Regions from separate parts of the Kitasatospora sp. NPDC059599 genome, predicted to be linked through region 2. Evidence: riboswitches for the same ligand, from Rfam matches in the RefSeq annotation. Region 2 holds a riboswitch; the other holds the start of a gene.
What was found. Region 2 has a riboswitch for cyclic di-AMP ahead of ACFV04_RS17935 (hypothetical protein). Riboswitches for the same ligand answer to the same signal wherever they lie in the genome.
Positions count from the first base shown of each region.

Region 1: it holds a riboswitch for cyclic di-AMP, as region 2 does, so the genes downstream of both, ACFV04_RS27690 (M23 family metallopeptidase) here and ACFV04_RS17935 (hypothetical protein) in region 2, are expected to answer to the same signal.

Region 1 covers NZ_JBHWCL010000092.1:11,890-19,488, reverse strand. Annotated here, with positions in the region: gene ACFV04_RS27710 (SpoIIE family protein phosphatase) at 34-2,313, opposite strand; gene ACFV04_RS27705 (TetR/AcrR family transcriptional regulator) at 2,513-3,079, opposite strand; gene ACFV04_RS27700 (alpha/beta fold hydrolase) at 3,154-3,981, opposite strand; gene ACFV04_RS27695 (YiaA/YiaB family inner membrane protein) at 4,102-4,392, opposite strand; cyclic di-AMP (ydaO/yuaA leader) riboswitch at 4,589-4,747, shown strand; gene ACFV04_RS27690 (M23 family metallopeptidase) at 4,760-5,593, shown strand; gene ACFV04_RS27685 (hypothetical protein) at 5,711-6,586, opposite strand; gene ACFV04_RS27680 (GNAT family N-acetyltransferase) at 6,629-7,201, shown strand; gene ACFV04_RS27675 (sensor domain-containing protein) at 7,376-7,599, shown strand, end outside.
Region 2 covers NZ_JBHWCL010000045.1:35,884-43,482, reverse strand. Annotated here, with positions in the region: gene ACFV04_RS17955 (SDR family NAD(P)-dependent oxidoreductase) at 9-773, opposite strand; gene ACFV04_RS17950 (TetR family transcriptional regulator) at 915-1,535, shown strand; gene ACFV04_RS17945 (alpha/beta hydrolase) at 1,867-3,009, shown strand; gene ACFV04_RS17940 (MoaF N-terminal domain-containing protein) at 3,112-3,441, opposite strand; cyclic di-AMP (ydaO/yuaA leader) riboswitch at 3,930-4,093, shown strand; gene ACFV04_RS17935 (hypothetical protein) at 4,096-5,421, shown strand; gene ACFV04_RS17930 (hypothetical protein) at 5,506-6,138, opposite strand; gene ACFV04_RS17925 (IclR family transcriptional regulator) at 6,383-7,228, opposite strand; gene aceB (malate synthase A) at 7,382-7,599, shown strand, end outside.

The sequences.
Region 1 (7,599 bases), on a different contig from region 2:
GCCAGGGGGTGTGTGGGATGTGTGTGCAGGATGTTACGGAAGTGGTGACATTCGGTGCAGGAGCAGCAGTGCCACGTCATCCGGCCGGGACCGCCGCTCCGTGACGTTCAGGGTGAGCAGGTCGGCCAGCCGCTCCAGCGCGGGCGCCGGACCGATCCGGCCCGGTCCGGCCTGCCGGGCCCACAGCTCCAGCCCGCCGAGCATCCGCTGCACCGACTCGTCGTAGTCCTCCTCGCGGTCCTCGACCAGCCCGTCCGTGTACGCCAGCAGCGTCTCGCCGCCCGCCAGCCGGTCCACCGCCAGCGGGTACGGCAGGTCCGGGTCCACCCCCAGCGGCGGCCCGCCCGGCAGGTCCAGCTCCACGGCCCGGGCACCGGCGGTGATCCGCACCGGCGACGGGTGCCCGGCCCGGGCCGCCGTCAGCTCGCCGTCGGCCGGGTCCAGCGTCAGGTAGAGGCAGGTCGCGAACAGGTCGGTGTCCAGCTCGGACAGCAGCCGGCTGGTGCGGGTCAGCGTGGCGGCCGGGTCGTGCCCGTCCGTCGCGTACGCCCGCAGGCCGCTGCGCAGTTGGCCCATCACGGCGGTGGCCTCGGCGTTGTGCCCCTGGACGTCCCCGATCACCAGCCCGATCCGGCCGTCCGGCAGCCGCAGCAGGTCGTACCAGTCACCGCCGATCTGCATCCCCTCGGTGCTCGGCAGGTAGCGGGCGGCGCTGGCGACCCCCGGCAACCGGGGCAGGGTGCGCGGCAGCATCGCCCGCTGCAGCTCGGTGGCCCGGTGGTGATGCGTGTCGTACAGCCGGGCCCGCTCCAGGGACTGCGCGAGGATGCCGGCGAAGGCCGAGTACAGGGTGCGGTCCTCGCGGCTGAACGCCCGCTCGGCGGCGAAGGTGATCAGGCAGGAGCCGACCTGCTGCCCGGAAGCGACCAGCGGCAGCACCGCCCAGGCGGCCGGGGCGAGCGGGTCCCGCCGGGCGCGGGCGGCGGAGGGCTCGCTGAACAGCGGGGCGGAACGGGCCAGCGAACGCTGCATCACGGACTCCGACAGGTCCGCCAGCCGGGTGAGCTCGGTGCGGCGCGGCCCCCCGTAGACGGTGTGCGACACGGGCAGCAGCCGGCCCTCGTCCACCAGGTCGAGGACGATGCCCGCGGCGCCGAGGGCCGGGCGGACGATGTCGGTCACCGCGGTGGTGACGTCCCGGACGGTCACCGCCCGCGACAGGGCCCGGGTGAGCGCCAGCAGCAGCGCCGTCCGGGCTGCGCCCGGCGAAGCCCCCTCGTCGGCCGGCGGCCGCTCCCGGTGCCCGACGTCCGCGAGCAGCCCGGCGATCCGCACCGGCCGCCCGTGCACGTCCAGCATCACCTCGCCGGACTCCTCCACCTGCGCCACCCCGCCGTCGTGGCGCAGCACCCGGTAGCCGATCCGGTAACGCCCGCCGGCGGCCAGCGCCTCCGCGAGCGCGGCCTGCACGTCCGGCAGGTCCTCCGGATGGACCAGCCGGTCCAGCTCGGGGGCGGCACCGTCCGGGGACACCGGCCGGCCGGTCACCCGGAACGCCGCGGCGTCCCAGAAGCTCTCCCCGGTGACCAGGTCGCGCTCGAACGCGCCGTGCCCGGCGGACCGGACGGCGAGTGACAGCAGCGGGTGGGCCAGCCCGGCGGGGAGCGCGTCCGCCCCCTCCGGCGCCGGGCCGTCGGATAACCGGACGCCGTGCGGCGAACGGGCGTCCCGCGGGAGCCGGGCGTCCGCGTGGTCCAGCAGGTGGGAGAGCCGGTGCGCGCAGGCCTCGGCGATCGTCTCCAGGACGTCCAGGTCACGGCGGGGGACGGTGCCCCGGTGGGCCAGGGCCAGCGCGAGCACGCCGACCGGCCGCTCGTCCACGACCATCGGCAGGGTGATCACGGCGACCATCCCGGTGCCCATGCCGGTGTTCCGGTTCGGGTAGTCGACGCTGGTGTGCTCCGGGCTCAACAGGTACGGGCGGCGCAGCCGCAGGGCCATCGCGGCGGGCAGCTCACCGGCCGGATCGACCACGCTGTACCGCTCGTGCGCCCAGTCCGGCAGCCCGTGCGAGACGGTCAGCCGGAGCATGCCCGCCGAATCCAGCAGGTAGAGCGCGGAACCCTCGCCGGTGATCCACACCGGGCCCTCGGCCAGGACGGTGCCCAGCAGTTCGGCCGCGTCGGCGCAGCCGAGCAGCAGGCGCACGCAGCGCATCGCACTGCGGGCGGTCGGACTGCTCAGTGGGGTCCGTCGCCGGTCCGGCGTCCGGTTCTCGTCCGGTGTCCGGTTCTCGTCCTCGGAGGGGGGCACTGATTCTTAATACCCCATTTCCCCGGACGGTGAGGGGTGACCGAGCCGCCGCACCGGCACCGGCACCGGCACCAGCACCGGGGTCCGGTTGTCCGGGACGTCCTGCGCCACCGCGCGCACCGGACGCAGCGGCAGCGCCGACGGCGGCCACCCGTACGGCATCAGGACCGGCCGCCGGCCGCCCCGACTGCCCGGCCTGCTACGCGGGCCAGCTGCGGAGGCCGGTGGTCAGGGTGGTGATGAGGCGCTCCTGGGTGGTGGCGAGGTCCTCGGAGAGCCGGAAGGCGCCGGCGGTGGTGAGGGAGGCGAAGCCGTGGGCGAGGGAGCGGACGGTGCGGGCGGCGTGGATCGCCTCGGAGCCGTCGAGGCCGTACTCCCGCAGGACGGCGATGATCACGCCGACGAGCCGGGTGGCGGCCCGGGCCAGGTCGTCGTCGGGCTGCGGGGCCTGGGGGAGGGCGTTGTAGCGGTGCGGGCGCTCGGTGGCGTAGGCGTGGTAGGCGCGCAGGACGGCGGCCACGGCGTCGTCGCCGCTGCGGCCGACCGCGGCGTCCGCGAGGCGGTCGGCGAGTTCCTCGGTGACCCGGACGGCGATCATCCGCCGCAGTTCGGCGAGGCCGCCGCTGACGTGCTTGTACAGGGAGGGGGTGGCGACCCCGGCGCGGGCGGCGACCGCGGCCAGGGTCAGTGCTTCGGTGCCCTGTTCGTCGATGAGGGCGAGGGCGTGGTCGACGACCTGGTCGGGGGTCAGTCCTACGCGGGGCATGGCTTCGGGTTCTCCGTACGGGAGTCGGGCGGGGAATCTGTCGGGCGCCGGCGGGGAACGTCGGGCGCCGGCGGTCAGGCGAGTTCGGCGAGGAAGGGCAGCAGGGCGTCCGCGGTGGCCTGCGGGGCGTCGGCCATCGGGTAGTGCCCGGATCCCTCGATCATCGCCTTCCGCGCGCCGAGTGCCGCGACCTGCCGGTCGGCGACGAGTTCGGGCTTCGGGAAGTCGGGGTCCTTGCTGCCCATGACCACGAGTGCCGGGCACCGCACTGCGGCGGTCCAGCCGGCCGGCGCGGAGTCCCCGCTGACGTAGCCGCGGGTGGCGGTCTTGCGGCCGGGGGTGCGCAGGGCGGCGACCAGCCCGTTCACGTACGCGTCGAAGTCGGCGGGCTTGGCGCCGGGGAAGGCCATCCGGCGCAGGTAGAAGCCCCAGAAGGCGGGCCAGTGGACGATTGCCGCGCCCATCAGGCGCAGGGCGCCGCGCATGAGGGCGCCCGGCTGCGGGTTCTCGACGAAGGCGTCGATCAGGACGATTCCGGCGACCCGCTCGGGCGCGTCCCCGGCGGCCTTGACGACGGTGGCGCCGGTGTAGGAGTTCCCGGCGAGGACGGCGCGTTCGATGCCGAGGTGGTCGAGGAGGGCGAGGACGTCGTCGGCGATGGCGGCCGGGCCGTAGTCGTCCCAGGCGATGGAGGATTCGCCGAAGCCGCGCAGGTCCACGGTGACGACCCGGTGGCCGGCGGCGACGAGCAGGGGGCGGAGGTGCCGGTACGCGGCCCGGCTGTCGAGCATGCCGGGGAGCAGGACGACGGGGGTGCCGTCGCCCTGCCGGGTGTCGTCGAAGGCGATGCGCCCGCCGGGCAGGGCCAGGTACTGGGTGTCGGGGGTGTCGGTGGCGTTCATGGTGGGCCTCCTCGGTCCGCCGTCGCGGGCATCGGCGGTGCTGCCGATAGCCATAAAGCTAAGGCTAATAGCCTTAGCTGTCAAGCGTCCGGGCGCGGGAGGAGGTCGGGCGCTCCCGCCTCAGGCCCCCTCGACCCTGAACGGGTCGTGCTCGCTGAGCAGCTTGTCCAGCCGGGCCTGGTCGACCCGGCTGACGATCTCGTTCGACTCGTGCCGGTCCCGGACCACCTTCGCCAGGGTGAACGCGGAGGTGACGGTGTAGAGGAGGCCGATCCCGAGGAAGGCCCGCGTCCACCCGCCGACCGGCAGGTAGGCGATCCCGACCGCGACGGCGGTGCCCGACAGGGCGAAGGAGAGGATGGCCTGGACGTAGTACGCGGCCGTGGTGCGGTTCTGCATCGGTGCGCTCATGGCGCCAGGATGCGGCCGCCCGGTGTGACCGCACATGAGTAGGGGTACTCAGATGGGGTGCTCGCATGAGGGGTCGTTCGTTGACGTCCGATCATCCGCTCCGCGGTCGTCCCGGACGGATGGCTTGGAATCGGAGCGCCCTAGGATTAACGTTTGATAACGCAGCGCGGTCGTCAACGCCGTACCCAGACGGCACCGTGCGCCGTCGCCTAATCCCGTCGGCCGGCCTCCGGGCAGGTCAGGGAGCCGGGGAACCACGTTCCTTGGGGTGAATCGGCGGGGCCCCGGCCCGGCCGTAGGAGACCTTCCTGCTCCGAACCCGTCAGCTAACCCGGTAGGCGCGAAGGAAGGAAAGGAGCGCGCCTCCGTGGCGTCGACGCACACCCCGGCACACCCGGCCGGCCCCGCAGCCGGTACCCAGCTCCTCGACCACCCCGGCGCGGACGCGCCCGAGGCCTTCGGCCCCGAGGTCGAGACCAACCGGCACCGGATGCCGCGTCAGACCCGCGGCGCCTCCCCGCTGCTCGGCGTCACCGCGGTCGCCGCCACCCTGGGCGCCACCGGCTTCGCCTCGGCCACCCCGGCCGCCGCCCCCGCCGTCGAGGCCCCGGACGAGACCCCGGTCGCCCTCTCCGCCGACCCCGGCCTCGCGCTCGCCGCCCGCATCCAGCAGCAGGCCGACAGCCAGCGCACCGCCGCGGAGGAGGGCGCCCGCGTGCAGGCCGCGCAGGAGGCCGAGGCCAAGGCCGCCGCCAAGGAAGCCGAGGCCAAGGCCGCCGCCAAGGAGGCCGAGGCCAAGCGCGCCGCCGCCCTCACCCTGCCGGTGAAGGACTACCGGCTCTCCGCCCACTACGGCCAGAGCGCCCGCTACTGGGCCAACGTGCACACCGGCCTGGACTTCGCCGCCGACACCGGCACCGCGGTGTACGCGCTCGGCCAGGGCACCATCACCTCGGCCGGCTGGTCCGGCTCCTACGGCTACCGGATCGTCGAGACGCTGCCCGACGGCACCGAGATCTGGTACTGCCACCTCTCCTCGATCATCAAGGGCGCCGGCCAGGTCACCTCGGGCCAGCAGATCGGCAAGGTCGGTGCCACCGGCAACGTCACCGGCCCGCACCTGCACCTGGAGGTCCGCCCCGGCGGCGGCGCCCCGGTCGACCCCGAGCCCTGGCTCCAGCAGCGCGGCCTCACCCCGTAGCGGACCCTCTGCCGGGGCCCCGGAAGCGCGCGGAGCCCCCGGAGCACCCCGGGCAGCCCCCGAAGCAGTGCGGAGCCCCCGGTCGTACGCGACGACCGGGGGCTCCGTCACGACGTCTCACTCCTCCGCGGGCAGCTGCGCCAGGTACGCGTCGATCTCCTCCGGGCCCGGCTCCGGCGCCAGCTCCGGGAACTCCTCCACCAGCAGCCGCGGCAGCCCCGGCACCGTCCACACCCCGAACAGGTCGAGCGCCGCGTCGACCGCCGCTTCCTCGAACTGCCCGAAGTCACCGGTCAGTTCGTCCGGCATCGGCCGGCCGAGCGCGTTCAGCTCGGCCAGGTTGCGGTAGCTGCGCCGCATCAGGCCCTGCTCCAGCAGTCGCCGCGCGCCGTCCGTGGCCATGCCGACCGACAGCACCCGGCCCGGTCCCCAGCCCTGCTCGTCCGGCTCGTCCAGCCAGCCGGCCGGCGCCAGCGCCTCGTACGCGGCCAGCCGTTCCTCCTCGGCGAGCTCCCCGAAACCGGCCAGCCAGTCCCGCACCGCCGCCCCGTCCGCGACGTCGACCCCGTACGCGTGCAGCAGCAGTGTGTACAGCCGGGGCCAGGTCACCAGGTCGGCGCGGCGCAGCAGCCCGGCCGCGACCTCGCCCTGCCACTCGGCCTCCGCGTGCAGCCGCTCCTGGCGCTTGGCGTTGAGCCGCCGGGCCGCCCGCTGGTGGTCGATCAGCAGCCGGACGGCGTCGCCGTACGCGAGCGGGTCCTCCTCGGGCAGGGGTTGGACGTACAGGTGGAGCCGCTCGTACAGCAGGTGCTCCACCGCGTCGGAGGTCAGTTCGGGCCAGCCGTCGTGCATCCTGCTCCCGCCCAGCTCCAGCAGCGCCAGCACCGCGCGCAGCGGCCCCTCGGCCACCGGCGTGCGGCCCTGATCGGCCGCCCAGGCGAGCAGGTCGGCGGCCCTGGTGCGCGGGGCGAGCCGCAGGTCTTCGTCGTTCATAGTCCGAACGGTAGTCGCCGGGGGCCGGTAGGGTCGGCAGCCATGGTCCCCGTACGACTCGTCGGCCCCCGGCTGGCCATCCGCGAGTACCACCACACCGACGGCGACGTGGACGCCCTGCACGCGCTGTTCGGCGACCCGGAGGTCACCCGCCACCTGCCCTTCGAACCCTGCGACCGCGAGTCCTGCGCCGACCAGATCGAGCTCTACCTGGAGCAGGCGATGGCCGAGGAGCGGGACACCTACCGGCTCGCCGTCACCAGGCTCGCCGACGCCGAGGACCCGCAGGACGCGACGCCGATCGGGCACGCCTCGCTCACGCTCGGGACGTACCGCTCCGCCCACCTCGGCTACGTCCTCGGCCGCGCGTCCTGGGGCCACGGCTACGCGGGCGAGATCACCGGCCTGCTCTGCGACTTCGCCTTCCGGACCCTGGACCTGCACCGGCTGGCGGCCCGGGTCGACGTGGACAACACGGCCTCCGCCAGGGTGCTCACCAAGCTCGGGTTCCGGCTGGAGGGGCGGGCGCGGCAGGACCGGTTCAAGGACGGCGCCTGGTCCGACTCGTACCGCTACGCGTTGCTCGTCGACGAGTGGCCGGGTCCGACCGGCTGAACCGGGCGAGCGGCCTCCGCCGAGCCGGCCCGCGACCGGCGGGCCCGCGGGCGGGGGGTTAACCCCACCCCCGATCCGCCAGGCCTCCGGATGCCCCCCGACCCACCGGTCCCGCCAGACTGTACGACGTCAGCGAACGCGGACGACGTCAGGACGAGGGCCGGGGGCCGGGACATGAGCAGCAGCCGAAGCACGCTGGAGTACGCGGGGGACCTCCTGGGCGGATACGGCGACGACCCGCACGCCGCCGACCCGCACGCCGACGACCCGCGCGCCGACCGCGCCCGTCGGACCGAGCGGCCGCCCGTCTTCTGGGCGGCGCCGTTCTCCGCGCACTACTACCGCGAGATCGGCTACGTGCTCAGCGGCCTGCCGGTGGCGATCGCCGGCTTCGCCGT
Region 2 (7,599 bases):
ACGGGCGGTCACATGTGGGTGCCGCCGTCGATGCGCAGCTCGGTGCCGGTGACGAAGGCGCCGTCGTCGGAGGCGAGCATGGCGATCACGCCGGCCACCGTCTCCGGGCCCGCGAAGCCCTGGCCGAGGGCGGGGGAGAGCTTGGCGAGCAGGCCGAGGTCGGCGTCGGCGGGGAGACCGGGATCGTTGGTCATGCCGCTGTCGATGCTGCCCGGCGCCACGCAGACCGCGCGCAGGCCCTGTCGGGAGTACTCCGAGGCGATGGCGTGGGTGAAGGACTGGATGCCGCCCTTGGTCGCGGCGTACGCGGCCATGTAGGGGTGGGCGAAGCTCGCGGAGGTGGAGCTGAAGTTGACGACCACGCCGTTGCCGCCGGCGAGGAGCGCGGGGAGCGCCTCGCGGGTCATCAGGAAGGTGCCGGTCAGGTTCACCGCGAGGAGCTTGTTCCAGAACTCCAGGGTGGTCCCGTGGGTGTGCGAGGACCGCAGGATGCCGGCCGCGTTGACCAGGACGTCGAGTCCGCCCAGGTCGGCGATCGCACCGGCGACGCCCGCGACGACGGCGGCCTCGTCGGAGATGTCCAGGACCCGGACGGTCAGGCGCTCCGCGGTGCCGTCGGCGGTTGCGCGGTCGAGGGTCTCCTTCAGGCCGTCCTCGTTGACGTCGACGGCGACGACCTTCCCGCCCTCGGCGAGGATCCGGTGCACGGTGGCCCGGCCGATGCCCGAGCCGCCGCCGGTGATCAGGACGTTCCGCCCGCTGAAGCGCTCCATGGTGGTACTCCGTTCGTTCGTGCGTGGTCTCTCGACCTCGGGAGGCACGGTACGCCCATGTGGCACGTTGTGCCAATAAGTCTTGTCGTGCCACTCATGCGCAGCGTGCCACTGTGGCACCACCCCGCGTAGGCTGACCCCGTGACCGGACGCCCGACCCTGAACCAGCGCCGCCGTGACGCCACCCGGCTGGAGATCGCCCGCACCGCCGCCGCGCTCTTCGCCGAGAAGGGCGCGGAGGCCACCACCGCCGAGGAGATCGCCCTCGCCGCAGGCATCTCGCTGCGGACCTTCTACCGGTACTTCTCCGTCAAGGAGGACGCCGTCGCCCCGCTGCTCGCGGCGGGCGGGCGGCAGTGGGTCGAGCGGCTCGCCGACAGTCCGGCCGACCTGCCGCTGCGCGAGGCGCTGGAGAGCGCGGCGGTCGCATCGCTGACGCCGGCCGACGAGGCGGGGGCCGAGATGATGCGGTGGACCCGCAGCCTGCTGCGAGACCCGCAGCTGGAAGGAACCTGGCAGCGTGTCCACGCCGACTCGGAGGTGCGGCTGCGCGCCGTCCTCGCCGAGCGGTGCCCCGCGGGCGCGGATCCGCTGGAGATCCGGCTGGCCGCCGCCGCCGCGACCGCGGCGATCCGGGTCGCCCTGGAACAGTGGGCCGCCTCCGGCGCCCCCGCCACCGGACCGGGCTCCCCGCGCGACCTGGGCGCCCGCTGCATGCGTGAACTCACGGCGGGGCTACGGCTCTGGGAGCGCCTGTCCTGAGCCCGGCGGGTGGCGGTCGACGGTCGGCGGCTCGTCCGTCCTCGGGTCGCCGGTGGGCGGGGACGGGTCCTGGGGCGGAGGAGTTCGGTGTGCGTGCTTCAGCCGGCGGATGACAGATGACAGATGTCGAAATTTGTCAGCTGAAATCTGTCGGTTGAACTCTGTCACCCGAAACCGGGCATCCGCTCCCCGTGACCTCCCAGCTGTCATCAGCGGGCTCCCAGCTGGCGTTAGGGTTGATCTTCGCGCCCCGGTGGGGGGAACCGGGGTCGACTCCTCGGATGTCCCCAGCGGAGGGGGCTGGAGTTCGAGGCGTGGGAGCAAGTAGGACATGGGTCTGACGAGCCACAAGGTGCTGGCGCTGACCGTATTGATCGCCGTCGTGGTGATGGGGGGAACGGTCTGGCTTTGGCCGAGACTGGCGGGGAAGACCTGGCAGGCGGTGTTGGGCCGGATCGGTGCGCTGCTCGCCTCCCAGCTCGCCGTCCTCGCGGCGCTCGGGCTGGTGGCGAACAGCTACTTCGCCTTCTACAGCAGTTGGGACGACCTGCTGGGCACCGGGGACACCGGCCCGGTGGTGATCCACAACAAGGCGGACGCCTCCGGACGGCTCCTGGTGGAGACGATCGGCCACGCCTCGGTCAAGGGCGGCGGCGCGATGGGTCGCGAGCCCGGCCAGTCGGGCGAGATCCGCAAGGTCCGGATCGACGGCGCGGTCAGCCGGCTCTCCACCGAGGGCTACGTCTACCTGCCCCCGCAGTACTTCCAGCCGGAGTACGCGCAGAAGCAGTTCCCCGCCGTGATCGTCAGCACCGGCTTCCCCGGGATCGCCGAGAACCTGATCACCCGGTTCAACTACCCGGGTGCGGCGCTCAAGCTGCTGCAGGAGGGCCGGATGCAGCCGACCGTCATGGTCCTGGTGCGCCCCTCGCCCGCTCTGCCGCAGGACACCGAGTGCGAGGACGTCCCGAACGGGCCGCAGTCCGACACGTACTTCACCAAGGACGTGCCCTCGGCGATCCAGGCCAGCTTCCGGGTCTCCTCCGACCCGCAGGCCTGGGCCTTCATGGGCAACTCGACCGGCGGCTACTGCGCGCTCAAGCTGGCCATGCGCCACCCGGACGTCTTCCCGACGGCCGTCGCACTCTCCGCCTACTACGACGCCGCCGACGACCCGACCACCGGTGACCTGTTCGGCGGCAGCAAGCAGCGCCGCGACGAGGCCAACCTGATGTGGCGGCTGAAGAACCTGCCGCAGCCGAACGTGTCCGTGCTGCTGGCCGGCACCAAGCGGGGCGACGGCGACTACCGGCGGGAGACCGAGGCCTTCGTCGAGTCGGTGCGGAGCCCGATGAAGGTCTCCTACAGCATGCTCGAGAACGGCGGCCACAACTTCGAGACCTGGAGCGCGCTGCTGCCGTCCTCGCTGGAGTGGCTGTCCCAGCACCTCAGGGTGCCGAACCCGACCGCCTGACGGCCGAACCGCCGAACCGCCGAACCGCCGAACCACCGAACCCCCGAACCCCCGGAGCCCATGGGCTCCGGGGGTTCGGTCGTCACGCGGTCGTCGCGCGGCTCAGGCCACCCGCTCCAGCGTCCCGGTGTGCAACTGCCCGACCCGGCCGCCCTCGCCCTCGAAGGTCCAGAAGGCCCGCACCGTCAGCTTGTTGAGGTCCATCACGTGGCTGACGGTGATCCCGCTCTGCTCCGTCCAGCTGACGAAGTAGATCTCCGGTGCGACCTCGGCGACGTGCAGCCGCACGTCCTCCCACTGGCCCGCGGACTCGCCGAGACCCTCCCAGCGCAGCCGCGTGCCGTCGGCCGAGTAGGTGTTGCGGAAGGCCGCGCCGGTGTCGGCCCGGAAGACGTAGGTACGGCCGGCGAAGGCGGGCGGGGACGCGGTCATGGTGGGGCGGCTCCTCGTTTCGTGGTGGAGGCGGTCTTGTGCACGGCGGAACATCTCGGAACTCCAATTTATCCGACCGGGTGCACTCGGTCAGATCTTTGCCGCGGTCGGGATCACCGACGCGCCGCCGGCCGGGGCCCGGGGTCCGGGGCCCGGGGGCCGGGGCTCGGAGCTCACCCGGGCGCCGGGCGCCACACCCGAGTCGGCGCCCAGCTCGCCCGACCGGCCCGTCCGAGCCGCCCTGTCCGAGCCGCCCCGCCCCCGGCGTCGGGCCGGGCGCCCCGCAGGTCATCTGCGGATCATCCCGCCGGGCAGGAATATTGATCAACTCGGCCGCCACGCAGCGTCGTTGATCGACACCGCTGTGACCTGCGCGACAACCGGCCCGGGGGAGTTGTCCGTTCACGTACGGCCTGCCTAGCCTGCAACGGTCGTCCGCCGTCGCGGACCCCGCCGCCGGGACGCCGAGTCCCGTCCACCCGCCGGCGGGTCACCGAGCACCACAGCGGACGGGAGCGGGGGAACCAAGGTCGGCGCCCGGCCCGTGCGCTCGCGCACACGGGTCGAGGCTAGGGGTGAAGCCGCGCCACGGGCGGCCGGGCAACTGCAGCCCGAACCCGACAGCTCACCTCGCAGGCGTCGCAGAGGTCGCCCATGCCCCAGCCTGCCGCCCGGCGCAGCGCGCCGCGCCACGCCCGTCCCTCCCGCCGCGGTCGCAACGCCGCCTTCGCCGCCACCGGGGCGCTCGCGATCAGCGGCGCCGGCCTGCTCGGACTGCCGTCCGTCGCCGGTGCCCAGGCCGCCACCGCGCCGACCGTCACCCAGGACCGCCTCGCCCCCGCCGCCATGGTCGCGGGCAAGGCCTCCACCGCCTCGTTGAGCCTGCACTCCTCGGCCTGCTTCACCGCGAAGACGGTGGGGGTGGGTGTGCGCGACGCGGGCGGCACCAACCTGGACTTCCCCGGCAACGCCTCCAACGTGCAGATCTGCCCGAGCGGCGTGAACTTCACCAGCGGCGCCCGCACCCTGCCCGCCGGCACGTACAGCCAGTTCGGCTTCTGGCAGGACGTGGCCGGTGCCTGGCACAACCTGCCCGCGCAGCAGCTGGTGGTCTCGGCCACCGGCACCACCGCGCCGACCCCGGCGCCGACGGCCACCCCGAAGCCGACGGCCGCCCCTTCCCCGAGCGCCACCCCCACTCCGAGCGCCACCGCCACCCCGACCGCCCCGGCACCGTCCACCTCGGCCCCGTCGTCCCCGGCCCCGTCGTCCCCGGCCCCGTCGTCCCCGGTCGCCGGCAAGTCGCTGACCTGGTCCGACGAGTTCAACGGCTCGATCTCCTGGGGCCAGCGCTGGGTCGGCGACAAGAGCACCGCCTACAAGTACGGGAACCACAACCCGGACGACAACAAGCTGGACTGGCTGAACAAGAACAACGTCAGCGTCGCCAACGGGGTCGCCACCTTCACCGCCACCCCCGGCGGCCCGGCCCTGGAGAACGGCAAGCAGTCCTGGAACACCGGCTTCCTGACCACCGAGGGCTCCAGCGAGGGCTTCCAGGTCAAGACCGGCGACTACGCCGAGACCCGGGTCAAGCTGCCCGCCGGCACCGGCGCCTGGCCGGCCCTGTGGACCTGGAAGAACGGCAACGGGGAGGTCGACTCCTTCGAGTACCACCCCGACAACCCGAACCTGCTGGAGCTGACCAACCACGTCAACCCCGGCAACGGCACGTACTACACCGACGCGAGCGCGATCGCGAAGGACCAGTGGGTCACCATCGGTACCTACTACGGCGCCAACTCGGTGGACTGGTACGTCAACGGCGTCAAGGTCTTCTCGGACGGCAAGGGCGTCGGCGCCAACTGGTCGGCGTACCTGATCCTCAACCTCTCCCTGAGCGCGGGGCAGTACCACCCCGCGCCGCAGGGCACCGCCCCGATCACCATGGCGGCGGACTACGTCCGCGTCTACCGCTGACGGGTAACCCGTAGGACCGTCCCACCGGGCGCCGGAGGCCGGCAGCCGCTCGCCGGCGCCCGGTGCCCGGTGGGACACCGCGGCTCAGGCGTCGCCGGACGTCTCGACGACCTTGATCTCGTACGGCTGCCGGTGGTTCTTCCCGAACGGGTCGTCCGCGCTGCGCACCGCGACCGACCCGCCCTCCAGGAGCCCGAGCGGCACAGCGGGGGAGAGCCGGACCGGGACGAGGGCCGTCGCGCTGCGCCCCTCCTTCAGGCCGGGACCGAACACGCAGCTGACCTGCCGGCCGAGCGCCACGACCTGGCAGTCCTCGGGGAAGTACGGGCCCTCCGCGGTCACCCCTTCCGGAAGGGTGACGGTGACCGTGAACGGGGACGCGGTGGTGTCCGGGCCGTAGTCGGCGACGAAGGCGTGGATCGTCGTCGTGCCGCCGGGCACCGCCGGATCCGGGTCGAGCCGGACCACCTCCAGGTGGGAGTGGGACGGCGCGGCGACCACGGCCGGCAGGGTGGACGCCTCGGGCGCGCCCGGCGCCGGGACCAGGGCCGGCAGGGTGGACACCCCGGACGTGCCCGGCGCCGCGACGTCGACCGCGGGCCGCGGCTCCGGCCGCTGCTGCAGCGCCCAGGACGGGCCGGAGCCCAGGACGGCCACCGCGCAGCCCGCCGTCACCGCCGCGACCAGTCCGGCAGTGCCGGACCTCCGCTTCCTCACGCCGCTCCGTGTGCTGCCGCGCACTTCCCGGTGCTCCATGCCGCTCACCCTGCTCCCGTGCTCCGGCAGCCCGCGCCGTCGCGGGCCGCGTCCGCACCAGGGTGGCCGAGCCGCCGTCGGGCGAGAGTGGCAACCCGCCCGTCGTGCGCCCGAACGGAGGACACCGGCGGCTGCGGGGATCCACGGCTGTCCGGATCCACGGCTGTCCCGGATCGGCGTGGAATGCAGGCGGGTTGAGGGGGCGTCAGGGGGCGAGGACCTGCCCGAGCCGGGTCGCGATCTGCTGCATCACCGGGACCAGCGAGGCGGCTCCGGCCTGCTCCTCCAGGGCCCGGATGCGGGCCTCCGGGCCGGAGACCGAGAGCGCGGTGGGCGTCGGCGCGCCCGGGACGGCGAGTGCGATGCAGCGGACGCCGATCTCCTGCTCCTGGTCGTCGACCACGTAGCCGCGTTCGCGTGCCTCGGCGAGCTGGCGCAGCAGCTCCTGCAGGTCGGTGACCGTGTACTCGGTGTGCGCCGCCAGCGGGTTGGGGCCGAGGACGGCGCGGGCCTCCTCCTCGGGCAGCTGGGCGAGCAGGGCCTTGCCGACGCCGGTGCAGTGCGGCTGCACCCGCCGGCCGACCTCGGTGAACATCCGCATCGAGCGGCGTGACTGCACCTGGCCGACGTAGACCACCTCGCCGCCCTCCAGCACCGCCAGGTTGGCGGTCTCGCCGGTGGCCTCCATGAGTTCGGCCAGGTAGGGGCGGGCCCAGCTGCCGAGGAGCCGGCCGGCGGTCTCGCCGAGGCGGATCAGTCGGGGGCCGAGGGTGTAGCGGCGGGCGGTGTCCTGGCGGACATAGCCCTGCTGGACGAGGGTACGAACCAGTCGGTGGATGGTCGGCATCGGGAGGCCGGAACTGGTGGAGAGTTCGCTGAGCGTGGCCACGCCGCCCGAGTCGGCCAGTGCCTCCAGGAGTTGGAAGGCGCGCTCGACGGACTGCACGCCGCCGCTCGCGCGGTCGGCGCCCGTCGTCGATGCTGTGTCGGGGGTCGCAACCACCGGCGTTCCCTTCGCTGTCGGGGAGGAGTAGAGTCCCGGCGACCTCATCAACAAACCGTTGAAATTCTGTATCGCGGAAACTAGTCTCCACCTTACAGAATCGAGCTCGCCGACAGGTGGGTATCGATCGAGGAAGTTCCCGAGGGGGCTCCCACCGGAGTTCCCTTCGCCAGGCTCAACCGTCTTAGGAGTGTCCTGCTCATGGCTGCAGATCAGGGGTCCTCCCCCAGCCTCCGGCCGGGGGTACCGCCAACCGCCTCCTCTCCTACCGCTCCGGTCGTCACCGTCGCCGGTCCGCGCGTCCACCGGGCGGAGGAGGTGCTCACTCCGGAGGCGGTCGCCTTCGTCGTCGGCCTCCACCGGGCCTTCGAGGGGCGACGGCAGGAACTCCTGGCCAGGCGGAAGGCCCGCCGCGCCGA